Regions from separate parts of the Pedobacter sp. NEAU-ZC8 genome, predicted to be linked through region 2. Evidence: riboswitches for the same ligand, from Rfam matches in the RefSeq annotation. Region 2 holds a riboswitch; the other holds the start of a gene.
The links. Region 2 has a riboswitch for thiamine pyrophosphate ahead of thiS (sulfur carrier protein ThiS). Riboswitches for the same ligand answer to the same signal wherever they lie in the genome.

Region 1 (12,229 bases), on a different contig from region 2:
TGGATTTCATACTGCATTCCGGTAAGCATCCCATGACTTTCCTGCAGCATACCTACACGTTCCTTTTCCATCGCCTGTATTTCATAGTTCATGGCTTTTACTTCCGACTTATACATCTTGGAGGACCATGGCGCCAGGGGAATGCTGACCATCCCCATCACACTATACTGTTTTGGCATCATGCTGCCCAGGGGCGACATGTGGTCCACCCGTAATTTAAAATCTGGTTTTGACTGGTTTTTCATCGCCTTTACCCCAAGCTGCATGGATCTGATGTTCTGCTCCATTTGCAGGATATCTTTACGCTGGCCTGCAAGCAGGACTGTGTCTAACCGGGCTTCTGGTGTAAAGGCTGGTAATGTTGAGCTGTCGATTGCTAAAGGCTGCGTTGCGGGCAAGTTCATGAGGCTGTTCAACCAGGCTTTTGCCTTGGCGATCTCCCCTTGCTGCATGCGGATCATGTTTTGATTCTCCTCGATCTTAGCCCTGGATCGGTAAACACCAGAAAGTTGCGATTGATTATAAGGGTATCTGATCTCTTCGATCTTCTGCATCATCTGCATGATTTTCTCGTTTTCCCGCAGTACTTTAATGCGTTGACCAGCGATGATCCAAGCATAATAAAGGTTTTTAGCACGGGCTTTCAGCGTGTTGGAAGCGATAGCACGTCCTGCGAATTCAACATCCGCTTTCGAAGCTTCATATACTTTCTGCGCCCGTAGCTTTGAAGGATTTGGAATCTCCTGCTCCAATTGTAGCATCAGCGAACCTTTGTCGCCATCCATCACCTCCTGTCCGGGATAGGGCGTCATGAAGGTACCCGCGCCGACCATAGGTGCCATCCAGGCACTGCCCGCTTCAGCCCTATGTTTGTAGCTTTCTGCTCTTAAAGCATAGGTTTGCAGCATCGGATTGTTTTCATCAATCCGTTTCAGAATGGTATCCAGGGATACCGTATGTTGTTGCGCAATTAGCTGCATGGGCATCAATCCGAGCAAAAGCGCTAATATTCTAATGATTCGCATTACTCACCTCCAGTTTTCCATATTTTTTCAGTTCATATTCTTTGCTCATCAGGAAGATCAGCGGTGTGACCAGCAAGATGTGTGTTGATGAGGTAAGTACACCACCAATCATCGGCAACACAATGGGCTGCATTACATCAGTACCTACACCAGTAGCCCACAAAACCGGTATTAAGCCAAATAGAGACACACAAACGGTCATGAGCTTAGGTCTGAGCCGTTTGGCGGCACCTTTCACCACGTACTCCCGCAAGTCCTCCCTGCTGATCGTTGCACTGGAGTTCCCTTTTAGCTGCACCAGCTGGTTCATCGCGTCATTTAGGTAGATCACCATTACAATTCCGGTTTCTACAGCGATACCGAAGAGCGCAATGAAGCCCACCGCCACGCCAACGGATAAACTCACATCGAAAAAGTAGATGAGGTAAGCACCACCAATGAGCGCAAAGGGCACCGTGATCAAACTCAGGAAGGCTTCTCGTAAGGAGCGAAAAGCGAAATACAGCGAAAAGAAGATCACGGCAAGTACAATCGGCGCAATCCAGGTTAAGGTCTTCTGCCCCCGGATCATATTCTCATACTGACCGCTCCATTCCATGAAATAACCCTGTGGAAGTAAGCCGCGGCTAGCGTTAAGCTTCTCCATGGCTGCCTCTACAGTACTACCCAGATCACGGTCGCGCACATTGAACATCACCGCGCCACGTAACATGGCATTCTCGGAATTGATCATCGGTGGACCATCTTCAAAACGAACCTCAGCGACTGCAGAGAGTGGAACTTCACCCATGGCTGCCGAGCTTATGGGAATGCGTTTGATGCTTTCCAGGCTGCTCCTGAATTCCTGCCCCAAACGTACGCTAATCGAAAAGCGCTGTCTGCCTTCAATGGTATTCCCAACAGCTGCACCACCAAGCGCAGATTCCACGACCTGGTTAACATCATCTACCGTTAACCCATACCGGCCAAGCTCGTTTCGTTTTACGTCAATAGCGAGATACTTACCCCCAGTAATTGGATCTACATAGAGATCAGTAACCCCGCTGGTACCTTCTAGCGCTTTTCTAACGCGTTCGGAAACTGCAGCAATGGTGTCCAGGTTCTGACCATAGATTTTTACCCCCACATCGGTTCGTATTCCTGTTGCCAACATATTGATGCGGTTGATGATCGGTTGTGTCCAGCCATTTACCACACCTGGAATCTGGAGCTTTTTATCAAGTTCATCAATGATATCCTTCTTCGTTAAGCCCTCGCGCCAGGCCGACTTAGGTTTAAGCATAATGATGGTTTCAATCATGCTGATTGGGGAGTTGTCGGTTGCGGTGCTTGCACGGCCTGCCTTACCCAAGACTTTATCTACCTCGGGCACCGATTTAATGATCTTATCCTGCACCTGCAAAATCCGCTTAGCCTCATTGTTAGACACATCAGGCAGGGTAACGGGCATAAATAAGATGCTCTGCTCATCCAGAGCTGGCATAAACTCTGTACCCAGATTCCTAAGCAGCGGAATCGTAATCAGCAAGGCGATGATATTGATGGCAATGGTTGTTTTCCGCCAGTTTAATACCCCGCGGATCAGCGGTTCGTAATAACGTTCTAAAAACCGGTTTACCGGATTGGCATGATCCGGCCGGAACTTACCTTTCATAAAAAAGGATATCAGCACGGGTGCAAGCGTAAGTACCAGTACCGCATCCACAATCATGATGAAGGTCTTGGTGAAAGCCAGGGGATGAAACATTTTTCCCTCTTGGCCAGTCAGCATAAATACAGGCAGGAAAGAAGTGATGATGATGATCGTTGCAAAGAAGACCCCACGCGAGACTTGTTTGCTCGATTTCTCGATAACCTTAAGCCTATCTTCTTCCGAGATCCAATCCTTATCGGCATCTATTTTTCTTTTGAACCAATTCCTCATAGCTTGTTTATATTTTGTTGTTCAGCCTGCCAGCTTTCATATTTTTCTGAAAGATGTTTATAGGCATTTTCACTCATGACGATACCATTGTCTACGATGACACCAATGGCCAGTGCAATACCGGTCAAGGACATAATGTTGGAGGATATGTCGAAAGCATTGAGCAGAATAAAACTCGTTGCAATGGTGATTGGTATCTGTATGATGATGCTGATGGCGCTTCTCCAATGGAACAGGAAAACAATGACCACCAGCGACACAACGATCATTTCTTCGATCAGTGTTGTTGTGATGGAGTCTACAGACTCCTGGATCAGTTCACCGCGATCATATACAATATCAAACTTGACCCCTGACGGCAGACCTTTGGAAACTTCCTTCATTTTAGTCTTTACCCGATCAATCACTTCCGCAGCATTCTCGCCATAACGCATGACAACGATGCCACCCACCCGTTCTCCCTCGCCGTCCTGGTCAAAGATGCCGAGCCTGGTTTCACCAGTCATCTGTACCGTTGCGACGTCGGAGACTTTGATAGCCGTTCCATTCTGGTTCTTCACCGGGATGGCGGCAATCTCTTCCAGGGATTTGAGGTAACCTGATGTTTTGATGATGTAACCGATGTCGCTCATCTCAAATTTGCGTCCGCCGGATTCGTTATTATTGGAGCGGACGGCAGCAATAACTTCGGGGATACTCAACTTGTAATACAGCAGTTTAATGGGATCAACCGCGATTTGGTATTGCTTCTGGAAGCCGCCAAAGGAGGCAATCTCGCTCACGCCAGGTACGTTTTGCAGGGCGAATTTTACATACCAATCCTGTATGGCCCGTTGTTCTCCAAGATCTGTGTCTGGCGCGTCCAAGGTGTACCAGAGCACATGACCTACACCGGTACCATCGGGCCCGAGCTGTGGCGTCGCACCATCTGGTAAGGTGTTACCTATGGTGCTTAAACGCTCCAGCACCCTTTCTCTGGCCCAGTACACGTCCACGTCATCTTCAAAGATCACATAGATGAAACTCATGCCGAACATGGAGCTACCACGTACGTATTTGATCTTCGGCAGCCCTTGTAAATTGGTTACCAAAGGATAGGTAACCTGATCTTCAATGAGCTGTGGGGACCTGCCCATCCACTCGGTGTAAACGATTACCTGATTTTCCGACAGATCAGGTATTGCGTCAATCGGATTCTTCTTGACCGCGAATATACCCCAGACAAACAGGCCAGTGGCCAGCAGGAGCACGATCCAACGGTTATGAAGCGACCATTCTATTATTCTATGTACCATTTATGCTTATTTGTGATGCTTGCTACCGCATGCAAAACGATCAGCTGTAAAGCTTTATAGCGCTTTAACAGGAGAAATGAAAAACTTAATAGCTTAGGCGGGCAAAGCAGGATGATCCTGATGCCCTACACGAAGGTGTAAGAAGGGAAATGGTATTATATACGATAGCTGCAATTCCGTATGAAGACGGGAATATCCTGCAGCGGAGGGGTTTCCTGATCAGGAAAATAGGTCTGTATGCCTTGGTCGGGTACTGATTTTAGAAATCTTTCCAGGAGTGTTTTAGGCAACAGCAGAGCTGCCTGTTCAAACTGGAACTCGCTTTTAACGATCTTTTGAACGTTGTCGATCTTAATGCTTTTAACATCCTGCTGGCAGCAAGCTTCCTTGTCAGAAGCGGTCTGGGTCATACCACAGAAGTCGCAGGCACTGGATTCACCTGGGCGTTCCATGCCCATCTGGACCAGTTCACCCATGCAATAATGAAGATACACCGTTGGCCCCTGAGAAAGTCCCAGGTAAACAAAGGCGAGTATGATCAAGAGTATCCTTTTCATGCGATGAGACAAATCTAAAGCTTAAGGTGGGTATTTGCTTATAGAATCTTGATAAATTTTTACAGTTTAACGTCAAAATGCATTGGTAATAAAATTGATTTCATAGCTTTATAAAAAACTTTAGGGGTGCCTTGTGCTGAGAAATACCCTTTGAACCTGATGCAGTTAGTACTGCCGAAGGGAAAAGTGAAATGACATATCCATGTTGTTTGCCATTCCTTATACAGGTGCTTCCCTGAGGTGTAAAAACAATCAACATGAAAACTGAAAAAACACCAGGAGCAGAAGTCATTAGCCGAACCCCTTTCCCGGCATCCAGAAAAGTATTTGTTAAAGGTCAGCTGCACGACATTCATGTCGCCATGCGCGAAGTTAGCGTCAGCGACACCAAGCTACACGGCAGATTTGGCGAAACCAGCCCTAATGCCGCGGTCACGATCTACGACACCAGCGGTCCTTACACCGATCCGAGTGTCGAAATTGATGTGAAGAAAGGCCTTCCTAAACTGCGCGAATCCTGGATCCTGGACCGTGCCGACGTGGAACAGCTGGATCATATCTCTTCGAGCTATGGTCAACAGCGCGCTGCAGACGAGAGCCTGAACAGCTTACGTTTTGCGCACATCAGCAAACCATACCGGGCACAAGCCGGCAAAAACGTCAGCCAGATGCATTATGCGAGAAAAGGGATCATCACTCCGGAGATGGAGTACATCGCTATTCGCGAGAACCAGCGAATAGACCAGCTGAAGGAACAGCTCAATGGCGACTTCGAGCTGATGAGTCAGCAGCATGCCGGACAAAGTTTCGGTGCGAATACCCCTAAAGGGTATATTACCCCTGAGTTTGTCCGCGCTGAAGTAGCGGCGGGTCGTGCCGTGATCCCCTGCAACATCAATCACCCGGAACTTGAACCCATGATCATTGGCAGGAACTTCCTGGTGAAGATCAACGCCAACATCGGGAACTCTGCTGTAACCTCGAGTATCGAAGAAGAAGTGGAAAAGGCAGTATGGGCATGCCGCTGGGGCGCGGATACCATCATGGATCTATCCACTGGCAAGAATATTCATGAAACCAGGGAATGGATCATCCGCAACTCCCCTGTTCCGATTGGTACCGTACCTATCTATCAGGCTTTGGAAAAGGTAAACGGTAAAGCCGAAGACCTGACCTGGGAACTGTTCCGCGACACGCTGATTGAACAGGCAGAACAAGGGGTAGATTACTTTACCATTCATGCAGGCGTGCTTTTACGCTATGTGCCGCTTACCGCAAAGCGAATTACCGGTATTGTCTCCCGCGGTGGTTCCATTATGGCAAAGTGGTGCCTTGCACATCATAAGGAGAACTTCTTGTACACACATTTTGAGGAAATATGTGAGATCATGAAAGCGTATGATGTTGCTTTCTCCCTGGGTGATGGCTTAAGGCCAGGCTGTATCGCTGATGCCAATGATGCGGCGCAGTTTGGCGAGCTGGAGACCCTTGGAGAGCTCACCAAAATCGCCTGGAAACATGATGTACAAACGATCATTGAAGGACCGGGCCATATTCCCATGCATATGATCAAAGAGAATATGGACAAACAACTCGCCCACTGTGGGGAAGCACCGTTTTACACCCTTGGACCCTTGACGACCGACATTGCTCCGGGTTATGACCATATTACCTCGGCCATTGGTGCTGCAATGATCGGTTGGTTCGGTACTGCAATGCTTTGCTATGTAACGCCCAAAGAACATCTGGGCTTACCAAACAAGAAAGACGTTAAGGATGGTGTGATTACCTATAAGATCGCCGCCCATGCCGCAGATTTGGCAAAGGGGCACCCTGGTGCACAATACCGCGATAATGCGCTAAGTAAAGCCAGGTTCGAGTTCCGCTGGGAAGACCAGTTTAACTTGTCACTTGATCCGGATACCGCAAAGGAATTTCACGATGAAACCTTACCGGCAGAAGGTGCCAAAATCGCCCACTTCTGTTCCATGTGTGGCCCGAACTTCTGTTCCATGAAGATCACTCAGGATGTACGGGACTATGCCAAAGAAAAAGGCGTGCAGGAAGACGAAGTGTTGAGCAAGGGGATGGAGGAGAAATCCAAAGAGTTTTTAGAGAAAGGGAGCGCGCTATATTTTTAGGTTGGTTCTATATCAGCGGAACAGAACGGTTTCGCTGATATTCTTTCTAGAAGGTACGGCCTACATTCAAGCTGATGAGCTTCAATGGAACCGCGAAAGAGACATTTTCATTAAAAAGATATAATCGATTTTCTTGCTTTAGTTTCTCCTGCAAAATTGTTACTTCATTGATATGGTAGCTGAAGTGATACTGTTTAACTTGCATCATAACCAAAGCAGCTTATATGACGCCTAGAACGAACGCAAAACTCATCCATCGACTCCTGATTATTATTACTCTTGTTTTTACAAGCTCAGTGGCCTTTAGCCAGCAATCAGGCACTCGGGTCGACAATATCTTCTACTATCCCGATTCAAGTTCCATCTCAGATAGCTACATTAGATCGCAGTGCAGGCTTGACATTTATTACCCGAAAAACGTTAAGAATTTTGCAACGATCGTTTGGTTTCACGGAGGTGGCATCACTGGCGGGCGCCGGGAGATTCCTGCAGCACTTCTGGATAAAGGTGTGGCTGTAATCGGAGTGGGTTATCGCTTGTCGCCTAAAGCAAAAGCACCAGCGTACATTGAGGATGCTGCCGCAGCAGTGGCCTGGGCATTTAAGCATATCGCCAACTACGGCGGCAACAATAAATTGATCTTTGTTTCCGGGCATTCTGCCGGAGGTTATCTTGGAACAATGATCACGCTTGATAAACAATACCTGGCTAAATACAAACTAGATGCAGATGCCATCGCCGGCTTGATTCCATTTAGTGGTCAGGCGATCACACACTTTACGGTACGGCAGGAAATGGGCATTAAAGACACGCAACCAACAATTGATAAGTACGCGCCATTGTATCATGTCAGGGCGGATGCCCCACCCATGTTGCTCATCACCGGCGACCGTGAAATGGAACTGTTAGGCAGGTATGAGGAGAATGCATACTTAAACCGAATGATGAAACTTGCGGGGCATAAAACAACAAGATTGTACGAACTTCAGGGATTTGATCACGGTGGAATGGCAGTACCTGCATTTCCGCTGCTGCTGAAAGAAGTTGAAGTACTTAAAAAAGGGATCTTAAAATAGCCGGAACAGCATGGCTTGAATAGCTGAGACCTTCGCCTCAGCTATGTTTTCTTATTTAAATCGCGCTTTTAGCTTGTCCAGATCCAAAGCCTCTTCCTTTTGATCCAGCTGGATTAACCAACCTTTTGTTTTAAGCATCGGTATCTCCTGTTTTGCAACGGAAAGATCTTTGCCTTTGAGGTGCTGGTGAAACAATATCGCCGGTTTCGGCTCAAAGCTGGATGCGGTATGGAACAAAACCTCTAATCTAAACTTCGGCCAGATCTGGATATCGCTCATGTTTGCGGAGTAAATACGTTTACTGGAATTGCCGGACAATGATCCTGCAAATTCAGCTTTGAATTGATCATTCTTTTCTGTTGTGAAAGCAACCAGCAGGTCGTACGAAGTATTATTCACCACATGAAAGTGCGCCACGGAATTGCTGTGCTGATCACTGACAAGCGCCAAGAAAACACCATCTTTGATAAATTCCGCAGCTGCAACTGCCGCAGCAGGGCGGTTCCCAACTACCGTATCATCCTCAGGGATACTACCGTGCACAAGGGTGACCTTAGAAGCGAGTACCGGGATTTCGAAGTCGTTGGCATCGGTTACCCCTATGGTGTCATTATCTATGATGCGGGTTACGTAACCCTCTATGTTTTCGTCTACAAAACGGACAAAATCGCCTAAGTTTATTTGCATAGCTCAAATTTACTTAATCTTCCTAATTTTGCAGCATGGCCATTAAAGAACAAGTAAACAACCCCCTGCATGGTAAAACGCTGGAGTTTATCCTGAAACAGCTTGTATGGCACTACGGTTGGGAAGAACTGTCAACCTACGTTAAAATTGACTGCTTCAAAAACAACCCGACCATGAGCTCCAGCCTAAAGTTTTTACGTAAGACAGACTGGGCGCGTAAGAAGGTGGAAAAACTTTACCTGAATACTTTTCATTAAACCAGTCTTTCGGTTGAGAGATCGTACCGGGCAGCTTCGATGTTTATTCTATGTTAACAGATGCTTGCCTCTCCTTTAGAGGTAACATTAAATTTACAACTCAGGCATAGGCTATGCACATGCATTAATTAACTTCGAGCAACCAAAACCAAATACTGTATGATCATTCTCGTAACTGCAAGCCTTGCGTGTAGCATACTAGGCTTGTTCCAACTTCAGCATCCAGCAACATACACGATTGCTTTTCTACCTGCAGCCCGGTCCACCAGGCTGTAACAAATCCATTTTGTAATTCAGGGCATCGCGCTCCTGCTTGCTGCACAGGATAATATCCTGCTGCATCGGCTTGCCCATGGTTATATAATCTGTGCTTAACGCTGGACTAACATAGCCATTACACCTTTGCCACCAATCAAAATGTACACAATAAACTCTTAAACAATCATGCTTAAAACTGTACTTAATTTTAAAAAGGAAGTCGTGTTGTTTATGGCATTTCTGCTCCTCACCTTAGGGGCAAATGCCATCGGGAACACTGCAGGCTTCCAGAATCAGGACCGCGGAAAAATCAGCGGTAAAATCGTCGACGAGAAAGGAGCACCACTTCCAGGTGCCAGTGTCCGTATCGCGGAGCTCAACCTCGTGGTGCAAAGTAATTCAGATGGTATCTACACCTTTGATGTTGCAGCAGGCTCTTACACGCTGACGGCCAGCTTTATTTCTTATACCACTGCAACCCAGACCAAGGTTGCGGTAAAATCAGGGCAAACGACGGCATTGAACATTACGCTCACGGCGGAAACCGGTACGCTTAACGAGGTGCTTGTAGTCGGCTACGGTACGCAGAAAAGGGAAAACCTCACCGGTGCTGTAACGCAGGTGACTTCGAAAGTATTGGAAAATCGTTCGGTAGCCAATCTGGCACAAGGACTTCAGGGTGTAATCCCCAACCTGAATCTGAACATCGCCGATGGTCGCCCGACGCAATCACCAGCTTTCAACGTTCGCGGAACGACCTCCATCGGCCAGGGTGGAAATGCGCTGGTATTGATTGACGGTATTGAGGGTGATCCAGGTCGTATTAACCCCAATGATATCGCCAGCGTAACCGTGTTAAAGGATGCGGCATCCGCTGCCATCTATGGTGCACGAGCAGCTTTTGGTGTGGTTTTGATCACCACGAAAAATCCTGCAAAAGAGCGCACCTCCATCAGTTATAGCATTACACAGTCTATTAAAACACCAACAACGGTTCCGGACTATGTAAGCGACGGCTATACCTTTGCCAGCATGTTCAACGAAGGTTGGTCGGCCTGGAATGACTACTCTCAAACACCTCAGAACATCAATAAGACCGTGAAGTTCTCCCCTGCCTATCTGGAAGAACTAAAACGCCGCTCAGAGAACCCTGGTCTACCGAAAACGGAGGTGAATGAAGCAGGTGAATATGTGTACTATGGTAATACCGACTGGTACGATGAACTGTACAAGGACAACACAAGTGCTACCGATCAGAACATTACCCTCTCTGGAGGTAGCGGGAAAACGGATTTCTACATTTCCGGAAGATCCTTTAAACAAAATGGTCTTTTCCGTTACAATTCGGATGATTATGAAATGTTAAACCTTAGGGCTAAGGGATCCATTCAGCTTTATCCCTGGTTGAAGGTTTACAACAACGCTGATTACTCCGCTTCCAAATACCACACGCCTTTAAACGTTGGCGAAGGTGGTGGTATCTGGCGAAACATCGCAGATGAAGGGCATACCGTAGCCCCAATGTTTAATCCCGATGGTACCCTCACCTTCTCCTCTGCTTACACGGTGGGAGACCTTTGGTATGGTAAGAATGGTATCGACATGGACAACAAGGTATTCCGTAACACAACTGGTTTCAGCACCAGCTTTTTTGATGATAAATTCAGGGTTAAAGGTGATTTCACCTTCCAGAACACCGATAACGATCAAAGCCGGAAACGCGTCCCAGTACCTTACAGCCGCAAACCCGGGGTTATTGAATATGTTGGTCTGAACTATAATGACCTGCAGAACCTTAACCGCAGCACGCAATATATGGTAACGAACATCTACGCGGAATATGAACCAAAGATCAGCGAAAATCACTACATCAAGGTGCTTGCAGGTTACAACTATGAGCAATCAACCTATAAAGGATTGGAAGCTTTACGTAACGGGTTGATCTTTGAAGATGCGAACGACATCAATCTGGCGCTTGGGCAGTCCATACAAACCTCGGGCGGCTATGAACAATGGGCCATTCTTGGTGGATTCTACCGTTTGAACTATGCTTTCAAAGACCGTTATCTGGTAGAGTTGAACGGTCGCTATGACGGTTCTTCGAAGTTCCCTGACAATCAACGTTATGCCTTCTTCCCTTCATTCTCTGCAGGATGGCGCGTGAGTAAGGAGCCTTTCTGGAAAATTAACCCGAATGTAATTACGGATTTGAAGATCCGTGCCTCTTACGGATCATTGGGTAACGGTAATATCGCTTCCTATGCCTTCCAGGAAAAATTCAAGATCGAGCAATCTGGTCGTGTGCTGAACGGTGTACGCCCGCAACAAACCAGTCAGCCGGGTGTTATCCCGAATGGCTTAACCTGGGAAACATCAACCACGCAAAACATCGGTTTGGATATCGCATTCCTGAACAACCGCTTAAACTTCAGCGGAGATGCTTATACCCGTAAAACGACAGACATGTTTACTGTAGGTATGACCCTGCCTGCTGTATTTGGAACGGGTGTACCTAAAGGAAATTATGCAGACCTAAGGACAACAGGCTGGGAAGCAAACCTAAGCTGGAATGACCGGGTGGAAGTGGGTGGCTCACCGTTGAGCTACTCCGTAAGACTTACCCTGGCGGATTACAAATCAAAGATCCTGAAGTACAACAACCCGGATCAGCGCTTAACGGACTACTATGCAGGGCAAACCGTGGGTGAAATCTGGGGCTTCGTAACTGATGGGTACTTCCTTTCGGAGGCCGATGTAGCCAACTCACCTAGTCAGATTCTATACAAATCATCCAACACCAGCAAAAGCCTTCCGGGTGATATCAAGTTCCGGGATATCAATGGCGATGGGGTAATCAACAATGGTGACAACACGGTCGGCAATCCGGGTGATCGTCAGGTTATCGGTAACTCTACCCCGCGTTACACTTATGGTATTGCCCTTGGTGCAGACTGGAAGGGATTCTTCTTCAGCACCTTCTTCCAGGGTGTTGGTTCGATGGACTGGTAT
Region 2 (12,229 bases):
CGAGAAGAAGGAGCTCGAAGTGATTTACCAAGTAAAATATCCGAAGAATCGGCCAATTCAATTGGAATAGAATCGTTGTACTAATGCAAAAAAACTGGTTTTACCGCACCTTAATTGCCGGATTGGCAGCCATTAGAGCTTGAACGAAAGCATCGGCATTAGCGGGCGACATGTAGATGTCGTCCCACTTATTGTATCTTATGATTATTCCCTTGCTTGCAGTAGCTGGTCTTAAACCTGCAAACATTGTTTTGTTTTTTCTGATTTCAACAATGCTGCTTATTTCGATCGAACCCTTAAGCAGCGCGGATTTGTAGTGCAGCTTATTGTCCGAAATCACGTAATGGGTATCAAAGATTGTCCATAGTAAGTAAAACAAGGTGGCAAGTATTACCACAAAGGGTATATAAGCCTCATCAACTAAGCAGAACAAGCTTAAAAACAATAAGAAGCTACTAATGGCCATCATCGAAAAGCCCTTACGTGAATAGAATTTCATAAGCTGTTATTATGCATTTTTGTACTTGTCACCTAAAACTCAATATCCTGAATATCTCTGATGCAAAGATAGGAGCTAATCAATGTTTTTTCAATTGGCAGCCGGAGCCAGATCGAGAAAACTCACAATCTTTACGTTTGGATCTTTTGCCAGGATATCTTCCATAAGCTTCCTGTGCCCTGCACCGACGCCAACGATCACCCTTTTTGCATGATTGGCTTTGGCCTGACGAAGTACGTTCGCACACATCCCTTCATTTCTAAGCGTCCATTGAGCAAACATGTCTTTAACATGCTGATCCGGGAAGCCTGCCCAACCGTAAAAGTGGCTACCGCCATAAAAGTTCCACGCATCATTTAACTCCGCATATCTGGGATGCGCCATATTGTAGTAAGGAGATTTGGTCATGTGCTTTTCGTCTTCCGGTGTCAGGTTCGAATACTTGATAATTGCTGCGTAGGTTTTCGCCTCTGCTGAACTGGTGTCAGCTTTAGCCTTCGTTCTAAGCACTTTGAACGCGGAATCAGCTTTTGCCCATGCCTCAGACCAGGGACGGTCGTACTTCTGACAATCCATCGGATAAATCTGATTCTGTTTCAAGCCATACAGCAAGGGGAAGTAGATATTGGTGTACTCACTTAATGGGCGGTAAAGGCGCAGCTTCTTCAGACTGTCCAAATTGCCGAAATGTTGAGTATAGTAGGCCATCTCTGATTTACCAAAGTGCTTTTTCATTTCATGTTCTATCAGGTAGATTTGGTAATCGGCATTACCACGGTCACTTTGCATGATGTACCAGGCTGTAAGATCCATCCTGACTTTGTGCAGGTAAGGAAACTTTTGTAATGCGCTTTGGGCTTCCTGGATTTTCTTGTTCAGGTTTTTTGGTGTTTGTCGGTAGGTCTTTGCAATGAACTCTTTCGATTTCTTCATGCCTTGGAATGCCCAGGTTCCCGGCTCAAGTGCTTCGTAGTCCGCAGGGGAGAGGTACTCACCAAAAACCATATCCGGCTTGAAGTTGGTCAGTTTTCGTACGACCATGTCGTAGTCTTCCGCACCCGGTTTATTTTCATGGTCCGAGCCCAGCACAAGGATTTCCGTCGTTTGTGCAACTATGCCTTTACTAAAAAGCAGGGCGATAAAAGTTAAAAAGATGCAGATGTTTGTTTTCATATTGTTCATTTTTATTTTGATTGTGTCTCAAAAATGAACTTCGTCTGCTGGCTGAAAAATATTATGATCCGAAATGGCTGGAACATTATCCCAATCGCTATATTCCAGATTTCAGCACTTAAGCTGCAAAATAGCGGCATTGGTATATAAAATGGGTATGTTCGGATAAGAAAAGCGGAGTTCTTGAGATCTTTCAATAGTTTTAGATCATGAAGAAATTGAGCATCGTAACCATACACATTATTTGCTGGACAGTCCTGCTGCTTTATGGTTATGGAAGTTACCTGCTCAAAGAAGATTTCAGCTTTTATGATATCGCTTTCGGCATGTCGATATCCCTCGTGCAGGTGATTCAGTTCTATATCTGTTACCTATGGGTGTATCCCCGGTATATGCGGCGAGGAAAAGTGCCGCAGTTGATCGGCGGTTTGCTGGTTGCCTTTTTTGTATTTGTAACTTGTCGTTATCTGCTAGAAGAGGTGATCTACCGTGCGGTCTTCGGTATTCACAATTACTCGGACGACACCAGTTTGCAGCATTACATTTTGGACAATGTTTATTATGGAAGCTTCTACATTGTGGTTGCGGGAGCAGCCTGGGGCGTCGTGAATGCGTTCCAAACGGAGAAGCATCAGCGCTTGCTGCAGGCGGAGGCGAAAAAAGCGGAACTCGCATTCTTGAAGTCCCAGATCAACCCCCATTTTCTTTATAATACGCTCAACTACGTCTATTCACTAGCCATTCCCGTTTCCGAAAAGCTGGCAGATGCTGTGTTGAAGCTTTCTGATTTGATGCGTTATACCTTGCAGGACAGTCCTGATGGGATGGTTCTGCTGCATAAAGAAATTGAGTACCTGGAGAGCTATATTGCCCTGTTCAGGATGCGCTTTGAGCCAGCCTTTTACGTCCGGTTCAGCTTACAAGGCATTGCTGAGCAAAAGATCGCTTCTTTATTGCTTATTCCATTTGTGGAAAACGCATTTAAACACGGCGTGGTAAATAATCCTGAATATCCTGTTGAGATCACTCTAAAGATAATTGGGAAACATCTTGAATTCAGGGTTTCCAATTTGATCAACCCTGGACAGAAAGATCATTCGAGTGGTATCGGCCTGGTTAATATTCAAAGACGCCTTGATTTGATCTATCCTGATCAACATGAACTTAACGTTGAAAAACATGAAAACTATTATGCGTCGTCTTTGATCATAGCATTAAGTTAATGTTGTTGTTTAAATTTAGCCTATGATACGCTGCCTTGCCGTCGATGACGAAGCTTACGCCTCAGAGATCCTTGCGGGATATATCCGGAAAACGCCCGGCCTGGAGCTTGTAAGTACCACAACTAATCCTTTCGATGCCATTCAGCTGGTGCAATCGGGTGAAGTGGATTTGGTGTTCCTGGACATTCAAATGCCTGAGCTAAATGGAATTCAATTTTTAAAGATATGTGGCCGTAGCTGTAAGGTCATCCTAACGACGGCATATGAGCAATATGCATTAGAAGGCTTTGAACATGATGTAGTAAACTATCTTTTGAAACCCATTCCCTATGATCGTTTTTACAGAAGTATCATGAAAGCCAAACAACTTTTTGAGGGCGATACACCGAAATTAAAAAATGAACCGGAGCATGCTAACGGAACTGCTTTCGCAACCGATTATATTTTTCTAAAAGGGGACAGCAAAAACAAATTCATTAAAGTTGATCTGAAAGATATCATATATATAGAGGGTTTGAAGAACTACATCTCCGTTTATACGAGCACACAACGTTTGATCACTTACCAGTCATTACGGGATTTTGAAGGCCAGCTTCCACCCACCGAGTTTATCCGGGTACATAAATCCTATATTATTCCATTTGGAAAAATCAGCACGGTCGACGGCAATAGCTTATTCATAAACAACCAGCTGATTCCCATCGGCGACGCCTTCAAGGAGGCTTTCTTTAAGGCTATCAAGGAGCGGAGGTCCTGAAGGGCTTACTCAAGCGCTACAAAGTGGTATTCTTTGCCAGGTTTAGTTTCGAAGCTGTACTCGATCTGCTTACCTGTACTTCTTGCACGCAAGTTTTCCATCCTGCTCTTTAAGGCTGTTGTTGAACTTATACGGCACAAACCTCCCGAAAGTGACTTGATGCTAAGTGATGTAAGCTTGCCATTTTTCCAGCTGAGATTGGTGATCTCAAAGTTACCCCGGGCTTTTAAGCCACTTACATTGCCCTTAGGCCAAGCTACAGGAAGTGCAGGTAGAATTTGAATGGTTGGAGTTTGACTTTGTACAAGCATCTCGGCAATGCCAGCGGTATACCCGAAGTTTCCGTCGATCTGAAAAGGTGGGTGTGCGCAGAATAGGTTCGAATAGATTCCTCCACCATCATTATAATTGAAGCCTTTTTCCCCAGCCGGGGTAATGAAATTTTGCATGATCTTGTATGCATGATCCCCATCCTGAAGTCTCGCCCAGAAGTTCATTTTCCATGCCATAGACCAGCCTGTTGAAGCATCGCCACGTGCCAGTAAGCTAACCTTTGCAGCCTGTGCAAGTTCAGGTGTTTCCGTGGTGTTGATTTGCCTGCCCGGGTGTAGAGCAAAGAGGTGTGACACATGTCTGTGTTTATCTGTTGGGTCATCACGGTCGGTTTCCCATTCCTGTAGCTGCCCCCATCTGCCAATCTTAGGTGGCAGCAGACGTTCACGCAGATCGCTTACACGTTTGGCATATTCCTGATCAATTTCTAAAATAGCTGCGGTTTCCAGGTAGTTGGTAAACAGGTCCCAAATAATTTGATGATCGTGAGAGATGCCGTCTTCTGTTGGGCCATGTTCCGGCGACCAGCCAAGCGGGGCAACCAGGATGCCGTCAGGTCTTCTTTTCAAATGATCATCCCAAAACTCAACAACCTCTTTCATAATGGGGTAAGCAAACTCACGCAGGTACTTTTCATCCTTGTTAAAGGCATAATGTTCCCATAGTGCCTGAGCAAACCAGGCGCTTCCAGGCGTGTTCCAAAGGAAGCTTTCTCCACCAAAGGGATTACCTTCGGTGCGTACGGTCCAGCCGCGTACACCTGGATACTGTTTTTTGGTGTGCATCTTTTTGACTTCACGAATGCTGTTGATATAGTCCAGATAGGGAACATGACATTCGGCAAGGTTTGTTGGCTCCGCAAGCCAGTAATTCATTTGGATGTTGATGTTGGAGTGGTAATCGCTTCCCCAAGGTGGGGTATTGCTATTGTTCCATAGCCCTTGAAGGTTTGCCGGAAGTCCACCGGCTCTGGACGATGCAATCAGCAGGTATCTGCCATATTGAAACAGTAAGCTCTCCAGCTGCGGGTCTTTGGTGTTCTTATAGTTGAGTACACGGGCAGCAGTGGTTTTTTGGCTTAGACCGGGATTACTGCCCAGGTCTAATTTCACCCGAGCGAAGAGCTGTTTATAATCTTTCAGATGATTCGCCATCAGGGCTTGAAATTTCTTTTTTGCAGCTGCATTCAGAACCCTGCTGTTCTGGACCGCAGGATCTTCGCCTTTCCAATTTTGATCTCGCTTATTGATGAAGTCTGTAGATGCCGTAAAGATGATACTAAAACCATCTGCATTACTGATTTTAAAAGCGGATCCACCCTGCTGATCCGGTACAATACTGCCACTACCGCCTTCCACCTGTATCAAGGCACTTGCCTGGTACTTCATTCCATTATTCAGACGCCCCGCAAAACTTATGGTCTGGCCCGCTATGGAGGCTTTACTTCCATGTTCATCTTTAAGTCGAATGACAGCGGAGTAGGCACCTTTTTGATCTGCAGCAAACTTCAGGACCATCACTTTATCTGGAAAACTTGTGAAATACGTCCGGTTGAACTTAACCTGGTTCTGGGTATAGCTAATTTCATGTACCGCATTTTCAAGATCCAGGCTACGCCTGTAGTGATCCACCCGGTCAGCGGACTGGCCACTGGGCTTGCCCTGTCCGAAATCGATGAGCATATCACCGAAAGCCTGATACATCCCACGATCAGACTCGTCGCCTGTCCACAGCGTATTCTCATTGAATTGGATACGTTCCTGTTGAACACCGCCGAAGATCATGCCCCCAATTCTGCCATTGCCAATAGGATAAGCCTGCGTCATCCAGTCTGTCGCTGCTTTATCATCCCATAATACTAGCTGCGGTTTTGCCGCAGTTGAGCGGGGCGTTTGGGCAAGGATCTGCTGTTTGATGATCATCAGATGTATGAAAAAAACAAGAATAAGGGTGGATAGGAACTTGATCTTGAACTGCATAGTTAAATCTGGTTAGCAGACGAATCTACCAATTGTGCCAGATTTTTACAATTCCGCGGCCAGCAATCGGCGCCATTGGGTCAGCATAGCTGTTTTTAGGAGAACAATTGTATTTTTGCGGCATGGCCGATACCCTAAATAACATCATCAAGCGAGAACTTAAGCTGCTTTTCCAGCTGAAAAAGACAGAGCGTTTGTGGCATGTTCCGGTGTTAGCGTCATTGTGTGTCGGTCTTCCCTTGCTTGCAGGTTATCTGTTAGGTCATCTTGAATATGGCATCGTGTCTTGTCTTGGTGGATTGGTCATTCTGTATTTACCGCCGACAAATTTCCGGCATCGCCGAAGTACCATGTTGTTCAGTTCTCTGGGCTTCATCCTGAGCTATTCACTTGGTTTGGTGTTCAGCTTCAATCCGGTATTGTCATCGCTCATGATGGCGGTGTTTGCCTTTTTTGTAAACTGGATTACAAACATCTTCAAGCTTGGCCCTCCGGGAAATTTCTTCTTCATCATGATTGCCGCCATGGCTAGTTGCCAGCCCTTTGACCTGGAGGCCATTCCGGTTAAAGCAGGATTGTTGGCCCTGGGTGTTCTTTTTGCCTGTGCACTAGCGTTGCTGTACAGCCTGTATATGACCGCTAAATACAAGGATAAGCTTCAGTCGGTTATTCCAGGAAAGAAAAACACCATTATAATAGCTGAGTCGGTCACCATTGGTGCATTTACAGGACTTTCCTTGTTTGTGCCACACCTGCTCGATTTCCATAACCCATATTGGGTGCCGATCTCGTCGTTGGCCATCATGCAGGGCGTGAGTCTGACTCATGTATGGCAAAGAAGTTTTCACCGCATGTTGGGTACGGTCGTAGGGCTTGGGCTTACCTGGGTGTTATTGAGGTTCGATATGCAGCCGTTATCCGTATGTGTAAGTATCCTGATCCTGCAATTCATTATTGAGATGCTGATCGTGCGCCATTATGCCTTAGCCTGTATATTCATTACGCCGCTTACGATCTTTCTGGCCGACATCGGAAGCCTGTTTACTGTAGATTCGGATCTGTTAATTTCGGCGAGGTTCACAGATATTGCTGTTGGTAGTCTGATTGGCGGGGTAGGTGGATGGCTCTTACACCATCAGCAGTTGAAAGCGAAGGCAGACCGGCATATGCGCATTGCTAAGGTGCTTGTTCGTAGAAGACGGTAATCGTCAATTTTTTATTACGATCTGTTTTAAGAAATTTTTATTTATACATTTATAAAACTTTAGGGGTGTCCGATAGGACTGAGATAATACCCTTTGAACCTGATGCAGTTCGTACTGCCGAAGGGAAAAGTGATGGAAACACGTATGCGTGTAGCCTTTCTTTCCTCCTGCGGGACCATTCCTAAAGTATAATGCTATACAAGATGGAAGTAACCGTAAATCAAGAAACTTTAGAGATCCAGGAAAACTGCAGTATCGCAACTTTGTTGGACCTGTTGCCAAATTTACCTGCCAAGGGTATTGCTGTAGCCATTAATCAACAGCTGATTACCAGATCCGAATGGTCCGGGCGCAAGCTGGTCCAGGGCGACAAGGTCATGATTATCAAGGCAACCCAAGGCGGCTGATATGGAGCTGATCGTGATATCGAGTCCTGAATTCCTGCAGGACGAGGCGAGGGTGATCAATGAACTTTTTGCTGCGGGGATGAAACGTTTTCACCTGCGTAAGCCCAATGCAAGCGTCGCGAAATTGATTGAGCTGATCAGTGCTATTGATCCGGGCTATAGGTCTGAAGTGGTGCTACATCAGCAGCACGAGCTTGCCGATGGTTTTTCAATGCATAGAAGACATTATCCCGAAGCTTTACGCCTGATACAAGGAGAGCTACTGGAAGCGCAGAAGCGACGTGGCACGGGTTTGAGTACCTCCATTCACAAGCTAGAACATGCGTGTACGCTGTCTGTCTTTGATTACGTCTTTTTTAGTCCCGTATTTAACAGCATATCTAAACTCGGATACCATGGGACACTTTCTCCTGAGTTCCGCCTATCAAAATCGGCAGCCACCCCCGCAATCATTGCATTGGGCGGAGTGGATTACGGCAATATTCCCCTGGCAATGGAGATGAACTTTGATGGCGTTGCCGTCTTAGGCGCCATATGGAATAAACCCGGTTCCCCTGTGGAGCATTTTTTACGCATCCAAGACTGTATTCATAAACAATTAGAAAACCCGGTACAAAACTTAAGACATGATTGATAGACTACATTACATATCTCAACCTGATGGCGTGGGAGATCACCTGCCAGCCATCAAAAAGGCACTTGCTGCAGGCTGCAAGTGGATACAGCTGCGAATTAAAGATCGCGAGACTGCATTTATGCTGGAGCAGGCTTTTGCAGCCAAAGCGCTCTGTGATGCAAATGGTGCTAAGCTGATTGTTAACGATCATCCGGATGTTGCACTGGCGGTAGCTGCCTATGGTTTACATCTTGGTTTGTCGGACATGCCGATCGTTGCTGCCCGGGGTATTGTTGGTCCGGAAATGATTATCGGCGGTACGGCAAACACCTTTGAGCATGTGGTACAGCGGGTAAGTGAAGGCGCAGACTATGTTGGACTCGGCCCATTCCGCTTTACCTCAACCAAGAAGAACCTCAGCCCCATATTGGGAATGCCTGGATACACAACGATAATGAAGCAGTTGCAAGAGTCAGCAATTGATATTCCCGTAATCGCTATTGGTGGCTTGATTGCCGGGGACATTCCCGCACTCCTGGAAGTTGGCTTGTACGGCGTGGCCATATCGGCGGCGATAACATGCTCCGATATGCCAGAAGTTGTAGTTTCCTCGCTTAGGCAGGCATTAAACCAAAACTTGAATCCTTTAAATCGATAATGATGTTAAAAATTGCAGATAAAACCTTTGGTTCAAGATTGTTCAGCGGAACGGGCAAGTTTAATGATGCCGCCATTATGGAGGAAGCGTTAATTGCTTCCGGTTCAGAGCTGGTTACCGTTGCGCTCAAGCGCGTGAACTTGAACAATGCCGATCAGGATGATTTGATGCTGCGGCTGAATGCTCCACATATAAACTTGTTACCAAATACCTCTGGCGTTCGTAATGCGCGGGAAGCGGTATTCGCCGCGGAGCTGGCTCGTGAAGCACTTGAAACAAACTGGATCAAGCTGGAGATACACCCTGATCCGAAATACCTGATGCCCGACGCGGTCGAAACGCTCAAAGCCACGGCAGAACTGGTGAAATTAGGGTTTGTCGTACTTCCTTACATCCATGCGGACCCGGTGTTGTGTAAGCGTTTGGAAGAAGTGGGCAGCGCTGCGGTGATGCCCCTTGGCTCGCCCATCGGCAGCAACAAGGGTTTGCGAACTATTGATTTCCTGGAGATCATTATCGACCAAAGCAATGTGCCTGTGGTGGTTGATGCCGGCATTGGTGCACCTTCTGATGCTGCGAAAGCCATGGAAATCGGTGCAGATGCGGTGTTGGTAAATACCGCTATTGCCGTTTCCGCAAATCCCATGCAGATGGCCGTAGCCTTCAAGCTGGCTGTTGAAGCCGGAAGGATGGCCTATGAAGCGCGGCTTGCACCTTTAGTTACACACGCGGTTGCCAGCAGCCCCTTAACTTCTTTTCTGGATGAATAGTTTTGTCGACCTATTTGAACGCTATAGCTGGGCTGAGGTAAAAGCCAGCATTTATAGCAAGACTGTTGTGGACGTGCAGGCTGCATTGCAGGCAAAGAAACGTACACTGGAGGATTTTATGGCGCTGATCTCACCAGCAGCTGCGCCCTTTCTGGAACAAATGGCACAACAAAGCCGTGACTTAACCTTGAAGCGCTTCGGCAAGGTTATTCAGATGTATGTGCCACTATACCTTTCCAATGAGTGTAATAATATCTGCACTTATTGCGGCTTCAGCTATGACAATAAGGTCAAGCGAAAAACCCTCAACGCTATTGAAATCATGCAAGAAGTTGCACGTATCAAAGAGATGGGGTATGACCATGTGCTGCTGGTTACCGGTGAACACCATCTGAAAGTTGATGTTGCTTATTTTCAAAGTGTGCTGCAGCTCATCCGGCCGCATTTTGCACATATCGCCATGGAAGTGCAGCCCTTAGATCAGCAGGATTATGAGACCTTAAAACCATTCGGTTTAAATACGGTGCTGGTCTATCAGGAGACGTATCATAAGGAAGATTATAAAAAACATCACCCCAAAGGGAAAAAGTCGAACTTTAACTATCGACTGGAAACACCCGACAGGATCGGTTCCGCAGGTATACATAAGATCGGCTTAGGTGTTTTGATTGGGCTGGAAGACTGGCGCACAGATTCTTTCTTTACAGCTCTGCACTTGAATTACCTGGAAAAGAGATACTGGCAGAGTAAGTACAGCATTTCCTTTCCAAGGCTGAGACCCTTTAGTGGCGGGCTGGAGCCTAAGGTAGAGATGAGTGATACGGAACTGGTGCAGCTTATTTGTGCATATCGCCTTTTTAATGAGGAACTTGAGCTTTCTATCTCCACCAGGGAATCAGAACACTTCCGGAACAATGTGCTTAAACTTGGAATCACTTCAATGAGTGCAGGCTCGAAGACGAATCCCGGCGGCTATGTGGTTGACCCGCAATCATTGGAGCAGTTTGAAATCTCCGATGAACGCAGTCCTCAGGAAATTGCGACCATGATCCGGGCCCAAGGGTATGAACCGGTATGGAAGGACTGGGATAATTGTTTGATGTCATGACGGCAGACAGGGAATTAAGATACAGATATCCTAGTGTGCTGACTATTGCAGGTTCGGATAGTGGTGGTGGCGCAGGTATTCAAGCCGACTTGAAGAGCTTTGCTGCGCTGGGCTGCTATGGTACTTCCGCGATCACAGCGGTGACGGTTCAGAACACCTTGGGTGTGCATGGCATTCACAGCATTCCACCAGAAATTGTAGCGGCCCAGATTCGAGCGGTCATGGACGACATTAAACCTGCGGCGGTGAAGGTCGGTATGGTACACACGCCAGAACTGGCAAACATAATCAACGAGACCCTAAAGAATTATACCGGTGTACCGGTGATCTTCGATCCGGTCATGGTTTCGACCAGCGGGCACAAGTTGATCTTAGATGAAACGATCGCGGCCTTGAAAGCTGGATTGATTGTTTCCGCAGATTTACTTACACCTAACCTGGATGAAGCGGCCTTGCTGTGTGGTATACCCATATCTTCCTTAGCAGAGATGCTTGAAGCTGCAGAACTCCTTGTTGGGATGGGATGCAAGGCAGTGCTTTTGAAAGGTGGTCATCTTACTGGTCCAGTGATTCAGGACGTATATGTTACTTCAAAAGGGATAAGATCTGTATTTGAAGCGCCCTACATCGAAACCCGCAATACGCATGGAACAGGTTGTACGCTTTCCGCTGCGATTGCCGCACAACTCGCACTCGGCGACTCCATGATCCCAGCCATTGAAAAAGCAAAAAACTACCTGAGTTTAGCGCTTGAACAAGGTAAGGACGTCCATACCGGTGAAGGCTCCGGTCCGCTAAACCATTTTTTTGAGCCAAGGCGCCAAGCTAAGCTGGTCATAGTTAGGGCATAAAAAAGGGGTACGACAAAGCCGTACCCCTGATTATCTAATTTGATGTTGGGTATTACATAGGAGGGATGGTTCCGGTTCCGGTAGTTCCACCAGTTGTACCCGATCCAGTTGTTCCACCGGTTGTACCTGAACCTGTAGTTCCGCCAGTTGTACCGGTTGTGCCAGTAGTTCCGGTAGTGCCCATGGTACCGGTGCCAGTAGTACCTGTAGTTTTACCAGGTTTTACTTTTCCTTTTCTTTCAGTTGGAGGTGTGGTTGTACCAGTGGTTCCGGTAGTACCTGTACCTGTACCAGTAGTTCCTGTTCCAGTTCCGATTGTACCAGTTCCAGTACCTGTGGTTCCGGTACCTGTACCTATCGTACCGCTAGATGTTCCAGTACCTGTCGTTCCGGTGCCTGTGCCAATTGTTCCAGTTCCGGTGCCAGTAGTTCCAGTTCCTGTACCAATTGTACCAGTTCCTGTTCCAGTTCCGATTGTACCAGTCCCTGTACCAGTTGTTCCTGTTCCAGTACCAATTGTTCCAGTCCCTGTTCCGGTAGTTCCGGTAGTTCCAGTACCTGTACCTGTTGTACCAGTACCTGTTCCGCTAGTCCCTGTTGTTCCCGTCTGTGCAACTGCATAGTTCATTGCTAGTGCAATTATTGCGGTC

Region 1: linked by a shared signal. The riboswitch ahead of thiC (phosphomethylpyrimidine synthase ThiC) and the one ahead of thiS (sulfur carrier protein ThiS) in region 2 are both predicted to bind thiamine pyrophosphate.

The regions. Positions count from the first base shown of each region.
Region 1 is NZ_JCAJXC010000014.1:58,264-70,492, forward strand. It holds gene AC5WJX_RS12380 (TolC family protein) at 1-1,025, opposite strand, end outside; gene AC5WJX_RS12385 (efflux RND transporter permease subunit) at 1,012-2,949, opposite strand; gene AC5WJX_RS12390 (efflux RND transporter permease subunit) at 2,946-4,244, opposite strand; gene AC5WJX_RS12395 (HYC_CC_PP family protein) at 4,400-4,801, opposite strand; TPP riboswitch at 4,914-5,001, shown strand; gene thiC (phosphomethylpyrimidine synthase ThiC) at 5,059-6,942, shown strand; gene AC5WJX_RS12405 (hypothetical protein) at 6,989-7,150, opposite strand; gene AC5WJX_RS12410 (alpha/beta hydrolase) at 7,167-8,018, shown strand; gene AC5WJX_RS12415 (DUF8465 domain-containing protein) at 8,070-8,705, opposite strand; gene AC5WJX_RS12420 (VF530 family protein) at 8,741-8,962, shown strand; gene AC5WJX_RS12425 (SusC/RagA family TonB-linked outer membrane protein) at 9,407-12,229, shown strand, end outside.
Region 2 is NZ_JCAJXC010000001.1:246,420-258,648, forward strand. It holds gene AC5WJX_RS01155 (mucoidy inhibitor MuiA family protein) at 1-70, shown strand, start outside; gene AC5WJX_RS01160 (PH domain-containing protein) at 101-499, opposite strand; gene AC5WJX_RS01165 (DUF5694 domain-containing protein) at 590-1,672, opposite strand; gene AC5WJX_RS01170 (sensor histidine kinase) at 1,882-2,895, shown strand; gene AC5WJX_RS01175 (LytR/AlgR family response regulator transcription factor) at 2,918-3,652, shown strand; gene AC5WJX_RS01180 (glycoside hydrolase family 95 protein) at 3,658-5,964, opposite strand; gene AC5WJX_RS01185 (FUSC family protein) at 6,087-7,169, shown strand; TPP riboswitch at 7,221-7,312, shown strand; gene thiS (sulfur carrier protein ThiS) at 7,373-7,576, shown strand; gene AC5WJX_RS01195 (thiamine phosphate synthase) at 7,590-8,210, shown strand; gene AC5WJX_RS01200 (thiamine phosphate synthase) at 8,203-8,850, shown strand; gene AC5WJX_RS01205 (thiazole synthase) at 8,853-9,620, shown strand; gene thiH (2-iminoacetate synthase ThiH) at 9,613-10,728, shown strand; gene thiD (bifunctional hydroxymethylpyrimidine kinase/phosphomethylpyrimidine kinase) at 10,725-11,579, shown strand; gene AC5WJX_RS01220 (hypothetical protein) at 11,632-12,229, opposite strand, start outside.